One region of the Halobacillus sp. ABH2_015 genome, then DNA from elsewhere that is predicted to be linked to it. Evidence: riboswitches for the same ligand, from Rfam matches in the RefSeq annotation. Region 1 holds a riboswitch; each other region holds the start of a gene.
What was found. Region 1 has a riboswitch for S-adenosylmethionine ahead of ACXAD6_RS08200 (sulfite exporter TauE/SafE family protein). Riboswitches for the same ligand answer to the same signal wherever they lie in the genome.

Region 1 (5,422 bases):
GAACTGGTCAAAGTTCACGTCCATGTCGAGTACCCGGGTGAAGCTATGACGCTTGGACAGAAGTATGGAAGCCTGATCAATATGAAGATTGAAAACATGAGGGAGCAGCATACGTCCCTCGTAGGTAATAAGAAAGAAAAAGCCGTGCCTGAGAAAAAAGTGCCATATGGTATTGTCACCGTCAGTATGGGCGAGGGGATGAAGAAACTTTTCGAAAGCCTCGGAGCCACAGTAATCATCCAGGGTGGTCAAACGATGAATCCTAGTACCCAGGACTTATCGGAGGCTATTAAAGAAGCGCATGCAGAACGCGTGTTCATTCTTCCGAATAACAAAAACATCGTGATGGCAGCAGAACAGGCTGCAGAGATGGCGGAAGCGGAAGTGGCTGTCATCCCGACGAAGACCATTCCTCAAGGGATGAGTGCTATGCTTGGTTTCAATCCTGAAGCAGATCTCGATACGAACAAAGAAGAAATGACCAGTTTGATGTCAGAAGTGAAGACGGGGCAGATTACCTATGCCGTCCGGGACACCCAGATTGACGGACTTGATATTGAAAAGGGTCATTTTATGGGGATTTCCGACGGGAAGATATCAGCTACCGATAAAGACGCCCTCACAACAGCGAAAACACTGCTGAACCAGATGATTGATGAGGATGAAGATGAAATCCTTACTATTCTTACAGGGGAAGATGTGGACGATAAGGATGTGGCTGAACTGGAAGCTTATGTGGAAGAAACCTTTGAAGATTTAGAGGTGGAAATCCACCATGGTGGCCAGCCGATTTACAGCTATATCTTCTCTATCGAATAAAATGCAGCGCTTCTGGATTTAGAACAGCGTTCGCAGGCTGTCGGGATTTTTCCCGGCAGCCTTTTGTAATGGTCTATGGTCTGAATGCAGGAGCGGAGATGAAAGAAATGGTTTCACAGAGGATATTGATCGACCATTAGACAAACGCCTTGGCGGTTTGTTTTCTAAGCTTGTCATTCTATAAGCTGAAAGCGCAGTTCTCCATTAGAACTGCGCTTTTTTTAACCGTGTTTCCGTCTGCGGGTGCCGGTGCCGTTGAATATATTTTCGAACTGAGAAGATAACGGCAGCAGCATATCCGGCAAGAAGCAGGCTGTAGATGATAACTAAGGTCTGTTCACTCCATGTGGCATAGGTGAGCAGGGTCCGGCTGTTCGTCAAAATGATAAATCCACCCGCCGCTACCCCAAGCACGAGAGGGGGGAGTTTTTTCACAAGCCAGGCAGCGAGGGGGGCTGCAATAACGCCACCGATCACAAAGGCGAGCACAAGCATCCAGCTCAGCTCTTCCCACCCAAGGAAGATCAGGAAGCCGGCCGTAGCAGATAAAGTAACGATGAATTCACTTGTATCTACGGTGCCGATGACTTTTCTGGGAAGGATTCCTTTGCTGGATAAGAGAACAGGTGTATTTACCGGCCCCCAACCCCCGCCGCCCACGGCATCAAGAAAACCGCCCAGAAAACCTAAGGGAAACAAGAAGCGCCGTCGAAATGGTCTTTTTTCTGTATGCAAGGGCTTCACTCGATTCATCAGTAAAAAGCGGATGACCACATAAACGCCAAGCCCTAGTAAAAAAACGGAAATGTACGGACGGATCAGCTCACCTGGAATCCAGCTGAGCAGAGCAGCCCCGGCAAAGGCACTGATCCCTCCGGGGAGAGCAAGAGTCAAAACGAGACGCTTATCCACGTTGCCGAATTTATAATGGGAAAACCCGGAAGCTGCCGTTGTAGCAATCTGGGACAAATGAATAGAGGCGGAGGCCACCGCCGGAGCCATTCCATAGGCGAGGAGGATGGTGGAGGAGCTTAAACCAAATCCCATTCCGAGGGCTCCATCCATCAATTGAGCAAAGAATCCAACCAGTGAAAATATAAGTAATTTCTTCATCGTACCTCTCCTTTTGATTAAACACATAAGATTACTTGGTTTTAACCATGAAGAGGCACAAAAAAACCTCTTCATCCAGAAGAGGTCAAGCTTCCTCTCCTTATCTTTCAGACCACCGTCTGCTGGAATGAGCACCTTTTCCAATGTGAGGTTGCTGCGGGATCATCAGACCAGTTTCCTCCCCCGGCTCTTTATAAGGATTTATGTAGCCCGCGCTGAAAGCGGAATTCCTAAGTACATGAATAATATATTCAAAGCTAAAACATGGATGACGATTTGTCAATGGTTTACAATAAAATAAACAGAAAACTAGTAATATTTAAAATGCATGTTGACATATCTTTAAATCGGGTCTAATATTTGAATCAAATCTTTTGAACAAAATCTGGAAACATTTTTCTTATCGAGAGAGGTGGAGGGACTGGCCCTTGGAAGCCTCGGCAACGGATCTGTCGTCATGAACAGAAGCTGTGCCAATTCCAGCAGGTGATCAACACTTGGAAGGATAAGAAGAACGGTTGAATCATGTATAATGACTCTCCTTTCTTCTTACCATCAGAAGAAAGGTTTTTTTGTTGAAGATAAGAAAGGAGGAGCTTATGAATACGAGTGCACCGACATATGGAACATTCACCGGGGATCCTTTACTTCATATGGATATTGATGATGGACACAAAGGGGCAGAGAGTGTGATTCAATGGGCTTACGGGCATTATGGAAAACAGCTCGTTTATGCGTGCAGCTTCGGTGCTGAAGCGATCGTACTGCTTGACTTCATTGCAAAGGCACAGCCGGATGCCGACGTCGTTTTTCTGGACACTGGACTTCATTTCCAGGAAACCTATGATTTGATAGACAAAGTGAAAAAGAGGTATCCGGATTTGAACATCCATATGAAAAAGCCGGAATTGACAGTGGAAGAACAGGCAGAGGAATATGGTCCGGCCCTTTGGAAAAGGAATCCCGACCAATGCTGTGCCATCAGAAAAATCAAACCGCTGGAAGAAGCCCTGACAGGAGCGGCGGCCTGGATGTCGGGATTAAGAAGAGAACAATCTGCAAGCCGGAGTCATACGAACTTCGTCAACAAGGACGAACGCTTCCAGTCCATCAAGGTATGCCCCTTAATTCACTGGACATGGGAAGACGTATGGACTTATATCCGACTAAATAGCTTGGATTACAATGAATTACATGACCAAAGCTATCCAAGTGTCGGCTGCATCCCCTGCACAGCGAAAGCGCTGGATGACGGCCGTTCAGGAAGATGGCAGGGATTTGATAAAACCGAGTGTGGACTCCACACAGCGGGAGATACGAAACAATAAAGGAGAGATGAATGATGTCCATTATTCAACCGCATGGCGGGCAGTTAATCAATCGTTTTACAGCACAGCCGGATACGCTTCCGGAACAAAGGATCGAGCTTGATGCGATGGCGTTGAGTGATATCGATTTAATCGCTAATGGGGCATACAGTCCGCTTCAAGGATTTTTAACAAGGGAAGATTATGATCACGTCGTTGAAAATCTTCGTTTGAAAGACGGCACTCCCTGGAGTCTCCCGATCACACTGCCTGTTTCTGAAGAGCAGGCCCGTTCGTTACATGGTCAAGCGGCTCTTGTGAAAGATGGGGCAATCTACGGTGTGATCGAAATCGAAGACATTTACAAGCCGGATAAACAGAAAGAAGCTGCAAATGTTTACTTAACGACAGAAGACGCTCACCCGGGGGTCAGTAAACTTTACAAGCGCCCGGATTATTATGTCGGTGGCAGAATTGACGTATTCCATCGTCCGGAGCGGGAGCATTCAGACCATTACTACCTTGATCCCGAAGAGACAAGAGAACGATTCCAACAGGCCGGATGGGAAAAGGTTGTCGGTTTCCAAACGCGTAATCCTGTTCACCGTGCTCATGAATATATCCAAAAAGCGGCCCTGGAAAGCGTAGATGGACTATTTCTGAATCCGCTCGTAGGAGAAACGAAAAGCGACGATATCCCGAGTGATGTGCGCATGAGAAGTTATGAGGTACTCTTGGATGAATATTATCCGGAAAACCGGGTGACGCTGGCTGTTTTTAATGCGGCCATGCGCTATGCAGGCCCGCGGGAAGCCATCTTCCATGCGATTGTCCGGAAGAATTTCGGCTGCTCCCATTTCATAGTCGGGAGGGATCATGCAGGTGTCGGCGATTACTATGGTACATATGACGCTCAAAAAATCTTCAGCCACTTTGAAGAAGGAGAGCTGGAAATAACCCCGGTCTTTTTTGAGCACAGCTTCTACTGCAAAGCCTGTGAAGCAATGGCTTCTCATAAAACCTGCCCCCACAGCAAGGAGCATCACGTAATTTTATCAGGAACAAAAGTGCGCGAGCTGCTTCGGAGCGGCCAGAAACCACCGAAAACGTTCAGCCGTCCGGAGGTCGTGGAAGTGCTGATTGAAGGGCTTAAACAACAGACAGCGGATGTAAAGGGGTGAATGGAATGGCAACGAATTTAACATGGCATGAAGCTGCCGTCCAAAAAAAGGATTACCGGAGTAAAAATGGTCATTTCAGTGGTGTGCTCTGGTTCACCGGTCTCTCAGGGGCTGGTAAATCCAGCATTGCCAACCATTTGAACCGCCTTCTTTTTGAGCACGGCATCCAAACCTACCTGCTTGACGGGGATAACGTTCGTCATGGATTAAATCGGGATCTTGGTTTTTCTGAAGCCGACCGGACAGAGAACATCCGTCGGATCGGTGAAGTATCCAAATTGTTCACAGACAATGGTTCCATCGTTTTGACGGCTTTTATTTCTCCATACAGGGAGGACCGTGACCGGGTCCGATCCCTTTTGGAAGAGGAAGAATTCATGGAAGTCTTTGTCGACTGTCCTGTGGAGGAATGTGAAAGCCGGGATCCTAAAGGACTGTATAAAAAAGCAAGGGCTGGGGAAATCTCCGGTTTTACCGGGGTGGATGCTCCTTACGAGGCACCGGTGAATCCGGAATGTGTCGTTCGGTCTGACCAGCATTCCATCCAAACCTGTGCGGAACAGATTTTTCAACTTCTTATTGATAAAAAGTGGCTGAACGACAAGGAGGGATAACGTGACCAAAGTATATATCGTAGGTGCAGGTCCTGGAGACATTGATTTGATTACCGTGAAAGGTCTTAAAGCTGTCCAGAAGGCTGATGTTGTTCTGTATGACAGGCTCATCAATCAGGATCTTCTTGAGGAAACGAAAGCAGGGGCAGAGCTCGTCTTCTGTGGGAAAAGGCCCGATCATCACGCACTGTCCCAGTCAACCATCAATCATCTTCTTGTCAAATACGCCCTTCAAGGGAAAGTGGTCACACGCCTTAAAGGAGGAGATCCATTTGTGTTCGGCCGCGGAGGGGAAGAAGCAGAAGCTCTTGCAAAAAGGTCCATTCCTTTTGAGATCGTTCCAGGAATTACATCCGGGACGGCTGCCCCTGCCTACGCCGGCATTCCG
Region 2 (5,422 bases), 970 kb from region 1:
GTGCGTGCCGGATCCACTAAAAGGTCTTCCTCTGCCTGCATCACTAAAAGAGGCACATCAGGAAAACGGCTGACTTGTTGAAACGCCCGGATTCCCGCCTTTTGAAACTCACGGTACCACCGCACCGATACTTTATCAATGACAAGCGGATCCTGACGGAATTCTTCAACCTTGATTTGGTTTCTAGTTACATTTTCGGGATTCTGTCCCGCTTTCATACGCAGCGAAGGGGTAAAAACATTCAATAGATAGGAAAAAGCCTCCAGCGGGCGGGCCGTTTTATTCCGGATCTGTACAGCAGGAGAAGATAAAATCACACCATCCAGCTGCGGCTGCTTTTCCTCCATAAAACGAATCACAGCCAACCCCCCCATGCTGTGGCCGAGAAGGAAAATTTTTTTATCCGGATCCGCCTGCTCATACCAGCTTTGAATGGTTTCAACGTAATCACCAAACGAACGGATATGACCTTTCTTCCCATCAGACAACCCCTGCCCCGGCAGGTCTCCATAAATCACCGAAAAACCGTCCTGACGGAAACGATCAGCAAGTTCCTTATACCTTCCCATATGCTCAAAAGCGCCATGGACGAGAATGATGGTTGCACGATCACGGGCCGATTCCAGTTTTTCCACAGCCGATCCCTCTTTTCATTTGATATACTGATGTTACTCATATTATAAGGGGGCTTCGTATGATTTGCGAATATAAAGGAAAACGACCTCTCATCCACCCATCAGCTTTTACAGCAGAAGATGCCGTCATTACCGGGGATGTTGTCATAGAAGAGAACGCAAGCATCTGGTTTAAGACGGTCATCCGCGGCGATGTCTCATCGGTACATATCGGTAAGAACACAAATGTCCAGGATCTGAGCATGCTGCACCAAAGCCCTGACCAGCCTCTCATACTGGAAGACGGCGTTACGGTCGGGCACCAGGTTACCCTGCATTCTGCACACATTAAACAGGACGCTTTGATCGGCATGGGATCCATGATTCTGGATGGCGCTGTCATAGGGGAGCGGGCCTTTATCGGAGCAGGAAGCCTTGTTCCGCCCGGAAAAGAAATCCCTCCGGATACACTGGCCTTCGGACGGCCGGCCAAGGTGATCCGTTCCTTAACAGAAGAGGATTACAAGGAAATGGACCGGATCCGGAAATCGTATGTCGCAAAAGGGCAGTACTATAAGAACCTTCGGGGCTGAAATGCTTTTCAGCTCGATGCCTGCATGATCAGAAGACATACAGAGGGAAGTGGATAGCCGTATCAAATCAATGCGTACTCTGCCGTTAGTGCAACTCGTGAAAATAAAAAAAGCTGTTTCCTCCAACAAGGAAACAGCTTTTTTTTATTGAAAACGACCGCTGAGCTCTTCCGCTTTATCCGTACGTTCCCATGGAAACTCAACATCTGTCCGTCCAAAATGGCCGTAGGCAGACGTATCACGGTAAATAGGTTTACGAAGATCGAGCATTTTAATGATTCCAGCAGGACGGAGGTCAAACAAGTCACGCACAGCGTCCACCAGCTTTTCTTCCGACACTTTGCCGGACCCGCTGGTATTGATGGAAATGGAAACCGGCTGGGCCACCCCGATTGCATAGGCGAGCTGGACTTCCACTGTATCCGCAAGACCTGCAGCTACGATGTTTTTCGCAACATAACGAGCCGCGTATGCAGCAGAACGGTCCACTTTGGTCGCATCCTTCCCACTGAAGGCACCACCACCGTGACGCGCATATCCACCGTACGTATCTACGATGATCTTACGTCCTGTTAAACCGGCGTCCCCTTGAGGACCTCCGATTACAAAACGCCCGGTCGGATTGATAAAGTATTTGGTTTCATCATCAATATAGCCTTCCGGTACAACGGGCCCGATCACCTGCTCTTTCAAATCCTTCTGGATCTGTTCGAGCGTGACTTCTTCAGCGTGCTGCGTCGAAATAACAATCGTATCCACGCGGACCGGCTGATCATTTTCATCATATTCAATCGTTACCTGCGTCTTGCCGTCAGGACGAAGGTAATCGAGTGTTCCGTCTTTGCGGACATCAGAAAGACGCTTGGAAAGTTTGTGGGCAAGAGAAATAGGCAGCGGCATCAATTCGGGCGTTTCATTGTTGGCAAAGCCGAACATCAGTCCCTGGTCACCGGCACCGATGGCTTCTATTTCATCATCGCTCATTTTCCCTTCACGGGATTCAAGCGCAACATCCACTCCCCCTGCGATATCCGGGGACTGCTCATCAATAGCCGTCAAAACGGCACATGTATCTGCATCAAAGCCGTATTTTGCTCGTGTATATCCAATATCTTTAATCGTCTGGCGCACGATCGATGGAATATCAACATAGGTATTCGTACTGATTTCACCGGAAACCAGGACAAGTCCCGTAGTTACTGTTGTCTCACATGCCACCCTTGCATTCGGGTCGTTTTTTAAAATTTCATCTAAAATAGCATCAGAAATAGCGTCACAGATTTTGTCCGGATGACCTTCTGTCACGGATTCTGATGTGAATAACCGGCGGTTCGCTGGCATTCTAAAAACTCCTCCTTCTGTAAGTACAAAGTATTAGACGGAACTCTTTACCAGTATGTGTAGAAAAACATAAGTTCATTTCATAGTGTCATCCTGGATCCGAAAACGTTTTCGTGCACGTTCTCAGTCAGAAATAATAAACAGGCGGCAAGGCCTGGTCATGGACATTTCCTTCTTATAAAAAGAAAAAACCCTTCCTATACCGAGGAAAGGGGCTGCTTCCTTTCGCTCTTATCGTCCAAGGAGCTGACTCCTTGCTTCAGGTTAGCACCATGTCCCTGCGGACGGTTGCTGGGTTTCAAAGGGCCTGTCCCTCCACCAACTCTGGATAAGAGAGTTTCCGTTCTCAGCTATCGTATCGAAAAGCGTGTTTAATGTCAATTGGATTCATCGGGTTTCGACGCACCCCTTCCATCCAGATTCAACCTGGATAAACGTTCTGTTCAAACCATCATAGGATAATAACAGCCATGAAATATGGCAGTGTTGAAAACTTTCCCACAATCCACTGAATAGTATGGACGATTAAAATAAATGTGTTATACTAATCTCACATTATTAAACTGCAAAGGCGGGACGATGCATATGAGTACAATAAACCAACTGTCAGAACTTAATCTTCTACTTTCCCAGGACCATGTCCACCACCAATTATCTGTTCCACATTTAGTGGAAAAGATTTTATACCGCAATGAAGGTACACTAACGGAAAAAGGGGCCGTTCAGGCTACGACAGGTACCTATACGGGACGCTCACCAAAGGACAAATTCATTGTCCGTGACGACGTAACCGAAGATAAAGTCGAATGGGGTGCTGTGAACCAGCCTATTGACGATGATACGTTTGTGAAATTATACCATAAAGTGCTCGATTATTTGAAAGACCGCAGGGAGTTATTCGTCTTCAAAGGTTTTGCAGGAGCGGATGAGCGCTACCGCCTTCCTATGCAGGTTCTTACAGAATTCGCCTGGCACAACTTATTCGCCCGCCAAATGTTCATCCGGCCGGAGGCATCCGAATTGGAGGAGCATGACACAGAGTTCACTGTCATATCTGCTCCAACCTTCAAAGCAGATCCTGACGTGGATGGTACGAATTCCGAAGCGTTCATCATGGTTTCGTTTAAACACCGCGTTGTCCTCATCGGAGGAACAGAATACGCAGGGGAAATCAAGAAGTCCATCTTCTCCGTCATGAACTACCTGCTTCCGGAAAAGAACGTCCTTCCGATGCACTGCTCGGCCAACATCGGCAAAGAAGGCGACGTTGCTCTGTTCTTCGGTCTGTCGGGCACAGGAAAAACGACTCTGTCCGCTGATCCTCAGCGCCGCCTGATCGGGGACGATGAGCACGCCTGGTCCCCCTACGGTGTCTTTAACATTGAAGGGGGATGCTATGCGAAGTGCATCAACCTGTCCAAAGAAAAAGAACCGCAGATCTATGATGCCATTCATTTCGGCTCGGTTTTGGAAAACGTCGTCCTTCAGCCGGATTCGCACGCGCCGGATTATGACGATACGAGCCTGACGGAAAATACACGGGCCGCCTACCCACTGGATCACATTGATAATACAGTCCAGCCAAGTATTGCCGGCCACCCAAATGCCATCATTTTCTTGACAGCTGATGCCACGGGAGTCCTCCCACCAATCAGCCGTTTAACAAAAGAACAGGCGATGTACCATTTTCTAAGCGGCTATACGAGTAAACTGGCTGGAACAGAGAGAGGGATTACCAAGCCGGAAGCGACTTTCTCCGCCTGCTTCGGCTCCCCTTTCCTTCCGCTTGCTCCATCAGCATATGCTGAAATGCTCGGAGAGAAAATAGACCAGTTCAATACGGACGTCTTCCTTGTCAATACAGGCTGGTCAGGGGGAGCCTACGGAGAAGGCGAGCGTATCAAACTGAGTTACACGCGTTCCATGATCCATGCCGCTCTGGAAGGTGAACTGAGTTCTGCCGAAACTTATAAAGACCCTGTGTTCGGCCTTCACATCCCGACCCACTGCCCGGGAGTACCGGACGAAGTCTTATTCCCGAGAAAAACGTGGAACAATCCTGCCGCTTATGATGAAAGTGCCAAAGAACTTGCTGAAAAGTTTCATGCCAACTTCAAAAAGTTCACGTATGCCAGTGATAAAATCAAACAGGCCGGCCCGACCCACCACACAAACTAAACAGAAAAAAATCCGCCGTTATCCAAACGGCGGATTTTTTCTGTTCAGCGGTGTTCCAGACGCTTTAAACATTCCGGCAGAACCTCATCCTTCATCATGAAGCTGAACCGGTCGTTATTTTTCAAGTTTCCCGGCAGATGCCGGAAAAGGACAGGACCATGCGTTTCAAAATAATGATCCTGATCAGCCAGCTCAGATATTGTAGCAAAATAGACATTCTTGATGACAGTTCCGCCTTTTCCATCGACATGATACTGCCCAAGATAAGTCAGATCATCAATATCGGCTCCTGTTTCTTCTTTCACTTCTCTTACTGCTGCCTGTTCCGCCGTCTCCCCTTCTTCTACTTTCCCACCAGGGAATTCGAGCCCTCTGTCTTTGTGCCGGGTTAACAGCCACTGATCACGAAAGCGGCAGATGATCCACACATGTTTCGGCTCTTCAGAAAAAGGGTGATCCTCGAAGGATAACCGGACAGGATTTTGATAAAAATCATAAAAAGTTTTCATGTCTCTTCAACTGCCTTTAATCCTTGTTATACGTTCGCTTTCCTGTTTAAATCGTACCATAAGCAGCCGCAAATACAAACCAGTCCCTCTCTACTTGTAGGATTTCCGGTCCGTACCGACACAAAATCCCCCGATTATGTACGAAAGAACCGCTTCAAAAGGGGAAGCGGCCCTTCTCTCAATTTTT
Region 3 (5,422 bases), 1.3 Mb from region 1:
AGACAGACATAGCGAAATTGGACGTCTGTTTCGTTGGATACGTCCATGTCCTGCCCACAATCCAAATGACAACAAGCAGAAGCAGATCTGCGAGAAACAGAAAGTCTGTGCCATTGACGAGCAGCCACATGCTTTCATTCACACTGCCAACTTGATTAAGCTGGGATAGGTCATAGTATGTAGGAACGGTTCCGAAGTAACGCTCGTAAATCAACATGCCAATAAACAAAAGAGACAAAAACAAATCCAGAACAAGATAGGCAGCCGCTTTGCCCCGCTTAAAGACAAGCTCAATGAGAGCCATAAAAATCAAGATAAACGAAGCATCATACCAAATTCCTGCCCAAATACTCGTATCTTGAAGAAGCAGATAACGCAAAATTATAAACTTCAAGGAAATCATAATAAAAAAGTAAAAGAAATAACTGGTTAGTAAACGTTTCATCGAATCTTTCATATAAACACCTCTCTATTATTCTACCCAAATGTAAAGTTTATGTAAACTTAATGTAAATAAGGTAGAATAAGGCCGCTTCATCAGCATGGCTTCAAAAGGCGCTTGAAAAGATTCTGTTATTCACTCTGATTTCCACATGTCTGCGAGCTTTTTTATATGGGCGGGCGTCGTTCTGCAGCAGCCACCGATGATCCTTGCTCCATGCTCGTACCAGAGTTTGGACTGCTCATGAAAGTCAAGCCGACTGGCAGACCCATGCCACGTCTTCGTTTCCGGATCATAATCTTCCCCGGAGTTTGGATAGACGATCAGCGGCTTGCTCGAACAGCGGTTCAACTCTTGTAAAGCTTCCGCCGCATGTTCCAGAGGCGCACAGTTCACACCTATAGCAGCCACATGTGTATTACCCTCCAACGCTGAAGCGACCTCCTTGAGCGGAGTACCCTCACTGATCGATTGACCATCTTTTAACGTAAAAGAAATCCATGCAGACGCAGATGGATACTCCTGTAAAATTGAACCGATCACCTTTGCTTCCTGCAGAGAAGGCAGCGTTTCAACCGCTAAAACGTCAGCACCCGCTTCAACAAGTGCTTGAATACGTGGTTGGTGAAAATCAAATAAAACCTGATCCGTGACGCCGTAATGACCGGAATACTCCGAGCCATCCGCTAAATAGGCACCATAGGGTCCGACAGAAGCAGCTGTAAGCGGCCTTGGCCGCTCAAGATTTTCCCTCCACACTTCGTCCCGTGCTTCCCCGGCAAGCGTGACCGTTTTTTTAATAAGAGTGACAGCCTCTTCTTCTGATAAGCCCCTTTGGGCAAAACCATCAGTCGTCGCCTGGTAGCTTGCGGTGATGCTGATGTCTGCTCCCGCTCTGTAGTAGGAGGCATGCACATCTTTGATCGCTTCAGGTTTTTCCAACAGCACTTTTGCGGACCATAAAGGATCATCAAGCTCGCATCCGTATGATTCCAGTTCCGTTGCCAAAGCCCCGTCCAGGAGAACCATCGATTGTTTTTCCAAAAGAGATTCAATGGGATTGGATAGATTTTGTTTGTTGGACATGTTTTACTCCCCTTTTCTTTTTCATAGATTCTCTCACATAATAAGCCGCATAGCAGAATGCAATGAACGGACCCCCACAGTACAAGGCGATCCGCTGTGTCGGATCAAAGGCAATGCCGATACAGGATGCCAGGCATAGAAGAAAAGCCGCAATCGGGACCACCGGGTACCACGGGGCTTTGTAGGATAAATCACTATCATTTCCTTCTGCCCGCCGGTGCGCCCGCCGGAAAAGGAAGTGGGAAGCGCTGATGCTCATCCAAACGACGACTACAGCCAGCCCTGAGATCGATACCAGAATGATGTAAACGGTATACGGGGCGATGATACTGGATAGCAGCGCCAGACCGCCGCCAAGCATACTAAAGATGATCGCTGTCAAAGGAACTCCCTTTTTTGTCAGCTTCGCAAACACCGGGGAGATGGTATCCTTGTCCGCCAGTGACCACAGCATCCGGGCCGACGCGTATAATCCGGAGTTGGCTGCGGAAAGGATGGCTGTTAATATGACAAAGTTCATGACATCGGCCGCATAAGGAATACCGATGCGGTCAAGGACTGCGACAAACGGACTTTCCACAACCCCTGCCGCCTCACTTGGAAGAAAGATGGATAAAATGGCAATGGTCCCAATGAAGAAAATAATCAACCGTGCCACCGTTGTCCGAATTGCCGTCGGGATGGTTCTCGCTGGATCCTGCGTTTCCCCTGCGGCAATCCCAATCAATTCTGTACCGGAAAAAGCAAAATTGACAGCAAGCATCGTCATGAAGATTGCCGTTATACCATTTGGAAACAAGCCCTCACTCGTAAGATTTGAAAAGAATGGAGCCGGTTCTGACCCCGACAGCTGTATCCACCCAAAGGCGGCCCCGAATCCGATAATGATAAAAAGGACAATGGCTGCCACTTTGACAGAGGAAAACCAAAATTCTGCCTCCGCAAAAAATTTCACACTAAAGGCATTGAATCCGAAAATAAGAGCGGCGAACAACGCACTCCAAATCCACACACTTACATCGGGAAACCACCGCTGCATCAAGAGCCCGGCAGCTGTAAATTCTGACCCGAGAGCTACCGTCCACGTCAGCCAGTACAGCCATGCTACAGTAAAGCCTGTCCCCGGCCCTATGTAGTTATGAGCGTATGTATGAAAAGCCCCTGTTTCAGGGTTATGAACGGCCAGCTCTCCTAAACAGAGCATCACCAGATACACGACCAAAGCACCAATCAAATAGGCTAGGATTGTCCCGAACGGACCGGCCTGCTGGATGGTGTACCCTGAGCTTAAAAACAGTCCCGTACCGATAACTCCTCCCAGTGAAAGCATCACCAGGTGTCTTGTTTTCATTTCTCTCTTAAATTGATATTCCATTTGTCTCCCCCCTTGTGATGGTGGGCAAACAATTAAAAAACGCACCCTTGAATGAGTGCGTCAACTGACAAATAATAGATGGAAGTCTCTTATCGATCAGGATTGTTCACCCGCTGGAATTAGCACAGTATCTTCACAGACCTGCTGCTGAGGCTTCCAAGGGCCAGTCCCTCCACCTCTCTGGATAAGATATTTTTTTATAACTCTACTAGTCTTAATCATAATTGTCAATTTATTTTCAATATTCTATCCTTCATACCATCCAAATGAAAAGCCCCTGGTTCATAACCAGAGGCTTTTCACTCATACTCATATGCTTATTTCTGTTCCAATTGCTCTGCCACTTCATCGCTGACAGCATTTGTACCGCCGAGCACCTGGAAGTTGTTGATTTCAAGCTTTCCAATCGTCTCTTTTGTGGATTCCGGAAGCTGATCCGGCTTAACAAGGAGCATGGACGCTTCTTCCTTCGCAGCCAGAACAGAGCCCGCTAAAGCGTCAGCGAAGTTCTGACCATTCGCTACGAATGTCTTCCCTTCCTGCACACCCAGCTGTTCTGCAATGGTAGAGGCTGTTTCATAACGAGTCTTACCGCTGTAACGGGAAGCGTCAGGAAGCATCGCTTCGACCTCTTCAGAAATGGCATTCGTTCCACCTACAACAATGCTCTGTTCAAAGTCAGCAAGAGCTGTTTTGGTGATGGATGGCAGCTCATCTGTTTTAGAAAGGAGAATCGGGTAGCCTTCCTTCGCCGCATAAGGAGCCACAGCCAGAGCATCCGGATAGTTGAATCCATCTGCTACAACTACATTCTCAGGGTTTCCGTCAAGGCGGGCGGCAATATTGGCTGCCGTGTCAAAGCGCGTTTTCCCAGAGATGCGATCTACGTCGACACCCATTCCTGATAATTTGTACTTCACATATTCAGAAACGGCACCGGTCCCTCCAAGAATAATCGCTTTTTCAGCACCCAGGCGCTTGATTTCCGCAGCTACTTCACTGTTCAAGTTTCCGGACTTTGTCAAAAGGATCGGCGCATCTTCCTTATAGGCAAGAGGAGCACCGGCAAGAGCATCCGCAAACTCATCTCCCCGGGCAATGACGACTGTGTCAGCAGAATCCCAGCCTTTTTTAGAAATCTCAACGGCTGTTTGGTAACGATCCTCTCCGCTCACACGTTCTGTCGTTTTTTCAACAATACGGGATTCTTCATCAGGAGAAACCGTGCCCTGCTCTTCCAGGTATTCATTGAATACTTCATAGTCTACAAAGAATAATTCTGTCATCTTACCGGCATCCTTGGCTTCCTTGAATGTTTCATATCCATCGCCACCTGCAGCGATAAAGGCGTTCGTAGCCACCGTGTATTCTTTGTCCAAATCAAGCGCTTCATATCCATCCTCTGTTTTCACTTTGACATTAACGATACGGTCTCCTGCTTCATTTGAGCGATCGAACGTATATTGCATTCCCGATACATGAGCAAAACGGCCGCCGGTATTCTCAATGTCGCTCACTGCATTTTCAAGAGCCTCCCACACCTGCTGCCCTGTTAGGTCCAGAGTGACAAGGGTGTTACCAAATGGCATCGTTGTAAGGACTTCTCCCATCGTGATTGGTCCTTGATCAATGGAAGCACGAATGCCTCCACCATTCTGAATCGCAATTGAAGTAGACGGCACTTTGTCTTTAGCTTTGGCAAGCATACTGTCTGTGATTAAGTTTCCAAGATTCGTTTCTCCACTTCTTACATCATTACGTTCTCCGTTCAAGGCAACCGTCGTTTCTCCAACGACTTCTTTCTTCAATTCATCAAGAGGCTTCTCCAGTTCAGCAAGCAGTTCGGCTGCCTCTTCATCGGATTCAATCACATACTCTTCATTTTCATCTTCTTCATCAACATCAATAAGTTTCCCGTCCCACTCCGTAAGGACACCCTCATCATCGAAGGAAACTTCTAAATCACCGATGTAATTTCCATATTCCTCTGCCTGAACGACAAGTGTCGGCTCAGTCTCTTCGTTATAGACAAGCGGCTCCTCCAGCTTTGTATGGCTGTGAGATCCAACGACAACGTCCACCCCTTCCACTTCCTGAGCAAGCGTTTTGTCATAGTTAACGCCAAGGTGGGTCAGAGCGACAATCTTATCGACGCCTTCCCCTTCAAGCCTCTTCACTGTATCTTCAGCCTTTTGGAGATAGTTTTCAAAATCAATAGTGTCTCCCGGGTTGGCAAGGAACTTCGTTTCTTCTGTCGTCAAACCGAACACACCGACTTTCTCACCATCCACATCGATGACAGAAGCTGGATAGATGTTCCCAGCGTCTCCAGGCATACCGATTTCATCGTTGAACAATCCGTTCAAGCGCTCGTCCTTACTGTAGTCAATGTTGGCACTGACGATCGGGAATTCTGCTTGATCAATAAAATCTGCAAACACAGAAGGACCATCATCAAATTCATGGTTTCCTGGAACCATCGCATCATAATCAAGCATGTTCATGAACTGGACATCTGC
Region 4 (5,422 bases), 1.4 Mb from region 1:
GGTGAGCGGCATGCTTGGGAATGGTTTCGTACACACAAGGTCGCCTTTTTCTTCGTAAACCGATGCGCCGCGCTCATCCAAGACATCCACCGCCATCCCTAACGCTTTGCAGGCGATTTCGCCCTGCTTCAGAGGATGGACCGGAGAGCCCATCACGAAACAGCCGATGATTTCCGTTCCGCCGGAAATGGAAGCGAGGAACAGATCCTCTTTAATGGTTTGATAGATCCAGGTGTACTGCTCGGGTGCCAGGGGAGCCCCGCACGACTGCACACTTTTCAAGGAGTGAAGCGAATGACTGCTTTTCAAATCCACTTCTTCTTTCATCAGTGTGTCTAAATATTTCGGGCTTGTGCCGAAATGGGTGATGCCGGCTTCATCCGCAATGTCCCACAAATGGGTGAGGGATTCCTTTCTTACGGGAGAGCCGTCATACAACAGGATGGCGGCTTCACTGGCGAGTCCGGAAACGAGCCACGGATACATCATCCAGGCGGTGTTGGTGTACCAGAACAACACATCATCCTGCTGAACATCACAGTGGAGCTGGTGTTCTTTTACATGCTGCAGAAGAGTGCCTCCGACAGAATGGACGATCGCTTTCGGAAGCCCCGTCGTTCCGGATGTATATAAAATATACAGGGGATGGTTGAAGGCAACGGGTTGGAACACAGGCTCTTCGGCTTCATTGCGGCAAAGCTCGTCCCAGGATAGAGTCGGGATGCCTTCAATTGACGTTTCTCCTCCGAACGTGACGACCGCGGATAGTCCTTCCAGGTGCTTGGTCGTCTGTTTGATTTTATCTTCGATATCGAAGGGCTTCTGCTTATATTGATAGGAGAGTGCCGCGATCAATACTTTCGGTTTCACCTGACCAATGCGGTCGACGATTCCTTTTGTTCCGAAGTCCGGGGAGCAGGATGTCCAGGTGGCGCCTAGTGATGTCGTAGCAAGCAGAGCGACGAGTCCCTGGATATCGTTCGTCGTGATGCCGGCGACACAGTCACCTTCCTGGACACCCAATTGTTTGAACCCTTCCTGGGCTTTGGCCACGGATTGTTTCAGTTCCTGCAGCGTGATGCTTCGGGTGAGTCCTTCCTCATTCGCTTCATAAGCCGCGATCCGGTCAAGCGACCCGCGCAGCAGGTTTTCAGCGAAATTCAAGCGGGCGTCCGGAAACCATGCACTATCCGGCATCGAAGGACCGGGAACAAACACACGGTCTCCCTTTTCTCCGATGATCCCTGCGTAATCCCATACGGCCGACCAAAACTCGGAAAGGTGGGAAACGGACCAGCGGTGGAAACGTTCATAAGGGAAGAGCGCCTGGTTGGTATAGTTAGCAAAAGCTTTGATATGCGACTGTTCGATGCGTTCGTTTGATGGTTCCCACAGGTAAGGGGAACGCTGAGCTGTAATGGGTGTATTCATGGGACTTGTCTCCTTTCGAATTATGAATGGGGAACGTCGATCAACAGGGCCATCCCCTGGCCGCCACCGCCGCAAAGGGAAGCGATGCCTTTCCCTCCGCCGCGTCGTTTCAGTTCATGGGCAAGCGTCAGAACGAGCCGGAAGCCTGTCCCGCCTAAAGGGTGGCCGAGAGCGATCGCACCGCCGTTCACATTGACGCGGTCATAATCAATTCCGAGTTCCCGGCAGCTGGCAATCACGACACTGGCAAAGGCTTCATTGATTTCAAACAAATCGATATCGTCCGTGGTCAGCTGATGTTTGTCTAACAGCTTCTGAATGGCCTGTGATGGCTTCGTTTGTAAACTCGGATCCGGTCCGGCAATCTCTGACCAGTCGATGATTTCCGCCAGTGGCTGTTGGCCGAGGGCTTCCGCTTTTTCCTTCGTGGTAACGATCCCAACGCTCGCGCCGTCCGTCATTTGAGAGGCATTGCCTGCGGTGATCGTGCCTTCGCGTGAAAAGGCGGGAGAGAGATTTGATAATTTTTCGGCTGTCGTCCCTTTACGGATGCCTTCATCTTCTGCGAGTCGTTCAGTAAAAGGAGCGATTTCCGGCTCCAGCCAGCCATTTTCCTGAGCGTCCGCTGCCCGCTGCTGGGAAAGGGCGGCGTATTCATCTTGTTCCTCCCGGCTGATGTCGAAGGAGCGGTTTTTCTCATCGGTGAGAGCTCCCATCGATACATCGCTCAAGGCGCACCATAACCCGTCGTTCAGTAAGGTGTCCTTCAGCAGGCTGTGACCAAGTCCGGAGGAAGCTCGGACAGGAGCGGTATGAGGAGCATTCGTCATCGAGTCGAATCCGCCGACGATATACAGCTCCCCTTCCTTCAATTGCAGCCTCCGGGAGGCGTCGGTAACTGTAGCGATGCCTCCCAAACAGACATTGTTCAGTGTGATAGCGGGTGTAGCGATATCCACCCCCGCTTGATAAGCGGCCTGTCTCGCAGGATTTTGGCCTCCTCCCGCCTGAATCACCTGGGCGAGGAGCACGCCATCTGCTTTTTTCGCGGCTGGGTTTCTCTCTAATAGAGCGCTCAGCGCATGAGACCCAAGTTCTGCTGCGGATTTCTTTTTCAAAGCCCCTTTCCACTTACCGAAGGGGGTGCGGATGCCGTCTAGAAGTACTGTCGTCATTTATGGAACAACTCCTGTTTTTAAAATAGTAAGAGCCCTCTTCACAAAAATAAGAAGAGGGCTCTCGGCTCTTCTTATCTTCCAGGATTGTCTCCTGCAGGAATTAGCACCTTTTCAAGCTGTTGCTTGCTGGTTGCCGGGCGTCAACGGGCCAGTCCCTCTGCCTCTCTGGATAAGAAATCGGTATTCAATTGGAAACTATAAAACCTCTCTATCAAAGATAGAGAGGTTAGAGATTGTAAGCATCTCTTATCTTCCTGAGCATTCACTCAGTAGGATTTGGCACCTTGCTATCAATATAGCGGTTGCCGGGTTTCACAGGGCCAGTCCCTCCACCTCTCTGGATAAGATGTTCTTCCTTTATTTGGTTAAGTGCCATGTTAGCAGGGGAAAGGATAGGTGTCAATGGATTTGATAGAAAAGTTAGAAAATTCATTTTGTTCTGTGACTGGTGGTGAACGTGTGAACCGCTTTAACATTAGGGCTTGCCGATTCTTTCAATTATGCGGGGCACTTCACGAGAAAAATGAAGGCATCTATCAATTCGTCCATCATCCATTCTCCGATGGTTCCTGCGGCTACATAACGTTTCACTGATTAGATGATACCTTACAGGTAGAGCTGCTTTTAGATTTATGAGCAGAGATTTTAATAACTTTCGATATTCATAAATGGATAATGATTCAGCCTCTTTTGTCTTTATGAGATAATGGGTATGGTAATTACTGATACTATTCAATAAAGGAGTTTTACTATGCCGGAATATGTTGGTTACATCGGTACGTACACCAAACAGGAAAGTAAAGGCGTCTATCAGTTCACCCTGGATACAGACGCTAAGGAACTGAAAAATATTCAGCTGGCTGCAGAATTGCAGAACCCTACGTACGTCACCGTGAGTGATGATCAAAAGAATCTTTACGCGGTTTCCAAAGACGGGGAAAACGGCGGTGTCACGTCCTTTTCTATCAATGCAGAAACGGGAGAACTCACAAAATTAAACGCTCAGACAGCTGCGGGCTCTCCGCCGTGTCACGTGAGCGTGGATCATTTGAATAACAATGTTGTCACGGCTAACTATCATACAAAAGAAGTGGTCTCCTACCTGACCAATGAAGATGGATCGTTGAATCCTGCAGTTTCAATCGTGGAGCATGAAGGTACCGGCCCTCATGAGCGTCAGGAAAAGCCGCACATGCACTATGCAGGCTTTACCCCTGATGAAAAATACGTGATAGCGATTGACCTTGGCAGCGATCGTGTTATTACTTACGCCGTAGACAATGGCGAGTTGAGCCAGGTGCAGGTGTTCAACACGAAACCGGGTTCCGGTCCGCGTCACATTACTTTCCACCCGAACAAAAAGTATGCCTACGTGATGACGGAGCTCAGCTCAGAAGTGCTTGTCCTTCATTATGATGAAAAGGACGGCAGCTTCACCGAGCAGCAGGCCATTGCCGCAATCCCTAAGGACTTTGATGAAACCAATGATGGCAGTGCCATTCATATTTCTTCAGATGGACAGTTTGTTTATGCCGGCAACCGCGGGCATAATTCCATCGCTGTTTATGAAGTTAACCAGGATACAGGGAAACTTACTTTTGTAGAGTGGACCTCGACAGAAGGGAACTGGCCGCGTGATTTCGTGATGGATCCTTCCGAGGAGTTCCTGATTGCGACGAACCAGAAGTCCAATACGATGACGTTGTTCGAGCGGGACAAATCAACCGGCAGGCTGACGCTTGTTCAGTCCGATGTATTCGTACCCGAGCCGGTCTGCGTGAAGTTTATAAAGTAAATAGACAAATAGGAAGAAGAGGGCGTCCCATGGAGGGATGTCCTCTTCTTTTTTATGGAAAAAGGGACAGTCATACACCCCCGGCCGTTTGAGTATAGTTAATTACTCCCCATTATATGGAACTAAATCAGGGGAAGGGAGGAAGGTACATAGCAGGCGGGGAAACACCTTCAAGGGCGAGGGAGGTCGCTGGATGGAAGTATGTAAACACTGCGGTCATGAGATGGGCGGGGAAGAAACCTTTTGTACCGAATGTGGTGCACCCAAGGATGCTCCGCTGACCCGGTCGGGAGCAAAAGCGCCAAGACCACCGATACCGCGGAAAAAGAAAATCACGCTGATCTCGATAGGGGCGGTTTTTGTTGTGCTGCTGACCGCTCATTTGATTTTGTCATCGATGCTTGACCCGACGACGAAGATCCGGGCGATGGATCGTGCGGTCACGAATAATGATGCGGGAGCTTTTGTAAGTGAGTTGTCCCTGGATGAAAAAGCATGGCTGAATGAAAAGGAATACCTGCAGTATATGAAGGAAAATGATTGGGAGACCATCCGTGAACAGATGCTGGAAGCCGTCAGCGGACAACAGCGGTTCGATACCATCATCCGCGATGAATACGGCAGCCCGCTTTTGTCTGTCAAAAAAACAACCGTGATTCCTGGGATGTACAAGACGTATGAAATTGAAGCGGTTCCGACTGAGATCAGATTCTTAACGAACATGGATGATGCTTCCTTTACAGTCGGCAAAGAAAAAATCACCGTGGAGAATGCTGCCGAGGACGAAGTTAATGCCAAAGCCTACCCTGGTGTGTATAAAGTTGAGGGAGAGGCATCGAACGTATATGGGAAGTTCAAGGACACGTGGGAATACCAGGTGCTGGCGGAGGAATCGGATTACTATATGGAACTATATTTTGCAGGGACTACGTATGATGTCGATACCAACCAGCCGGAAGCGATTCTTTTTGTCAACGGAAAGAGTACGAAGAAGTCGCTGAATGAGCTGGGCGTCATC

Region 2: it holds a riboswitch for S-adenosylmethionine, as region 1 does, so the genes downstream of both, metK (methionine adenosyltransferase) here and ACXAD6_RS08200 (sulfite exporter TauE/SafE family protein) in region 1, are expected to answer to the same signal.
Region 3: it holds a riboswitch for S-adenosylmethionine, as region 1 does, so the genes downstream of both, ACXAD6_RS15070 (amino acid permease) here and ACXAD6_RS08200 (sulfite exporter TauE/SafE family protein) in region 1, are expected to answer to the same signal.
Region 4: it holds a riboswitch for S-adenosylmethionine, as region 1 does, so the genes downstream of both, ACXAD6_RS15360 (acetyl-CoA C-acyltransferase) here and ACXAD6_RS08200 (sulfite exporter TauE/SafE family protein) in region 1, are expected to answer to the same signal.

The regions. Positions count from the first base shown of each region.
Region 1 is NZ_JBSWUG010000002.1:1,536,623-1,542,044, forward strand. Features, by position in the region: gene ACXAD6_RS08195 (DAK2 domain-containing protein) at 1-819, shown strand, start outside; gene ACXAD6_RS08200 (sulfite exporter TauE/SafE family protein) at 1,024-1,932, opposite strand; SAM riboswitch class I at 2,030-2,132, opposite strand; SAM riboswitch class I at 2,330-2,444, shown strand; gene ACXAD6_RS08205 (phosphoadenylyl-sulfate reductase) at 2,532-3,260, shown strand; gene sat (sulfate adenylyltransferase) at 3,275-4,420, shown strand; gene cysC (adenylyl-sulfate kinase) at 4,426-5,034, shown strand; gene cobA (uroporphyrinogen-III C-methyltransferase) at 5,036-5,422, shown strand, end outside.
Region 2 is NZ_JBSWUG010000002.1:2,504,925-2,510,346, forward strand. Features, by position in the region: gene ACXAD6_RS13255 (lysophospholipase) at 1-635, opposite strand, end outside; gene ACXAD6_RS13260 (gamma carbonic anhydrase) at 695-1,207, shown strand; gene metK (methionine adenosyltransferase) at 1,352-2,548, opposite strand; SAM riboswitch class I at 2,777-2,883, opposite strand; gene pckA (phosphoenolpyruvate carboxykinase (ATP)) at 3,134-4,726, shown strand; gene ytkD (RNA deprotection pyrophosphohydrolase) at 4,771-5,235, opposite strand; gene ACXAD6_RS13280 (hydrolase) at 5,414-5,422, opposite strand, start outside.
Region 3 is NZ_JBSWUG010000002.1:2,868,695-2,874,116, forward strand. Features, by position in the region: gene ACXAD6_RS15060 (LTA synthase family protein) at 1-304, opposite strand, end outside; gene mmuM (homocysteine S-methyltransferase) at 578-1,528, opposite strand; gene ACXAD6_RS15070 (amino acid permease) at 1,494-2,903, opposite strand; SAM riboswitch class I at 2,990-3,094, opposite strand; gene ACXAD6_RS15075 (cell wall-binding repeat-containing protein) at 3,221-5,422, opposite strand, start outside.
Region 4 is NZ_JBSWUG010000002.1:2,927,322-2,932,743, reverse strand. Features, by position in the region: gene ACXAD6_RS15365 (acetoacetate--CoA ligase) at 1-1,431, opposite strand, end outside; gene ACXAD6_RS15360 (acetyl-CoA C-acyltransferase) at 1,452-2,606, opposite strand; SAM riboswitch class I at 2,678-2,785, opposite strand; SAM riboswitch class I at 2,853-2,957, opposite strand; gene ACXAD6_RS15355 (lactonase family protein) at 3,361-4,404, shown strand; gene ACXAD6_RS15350 (TcaA NTF2-like domain-containing protein) at 4,598-5,422, shown strand, end outside.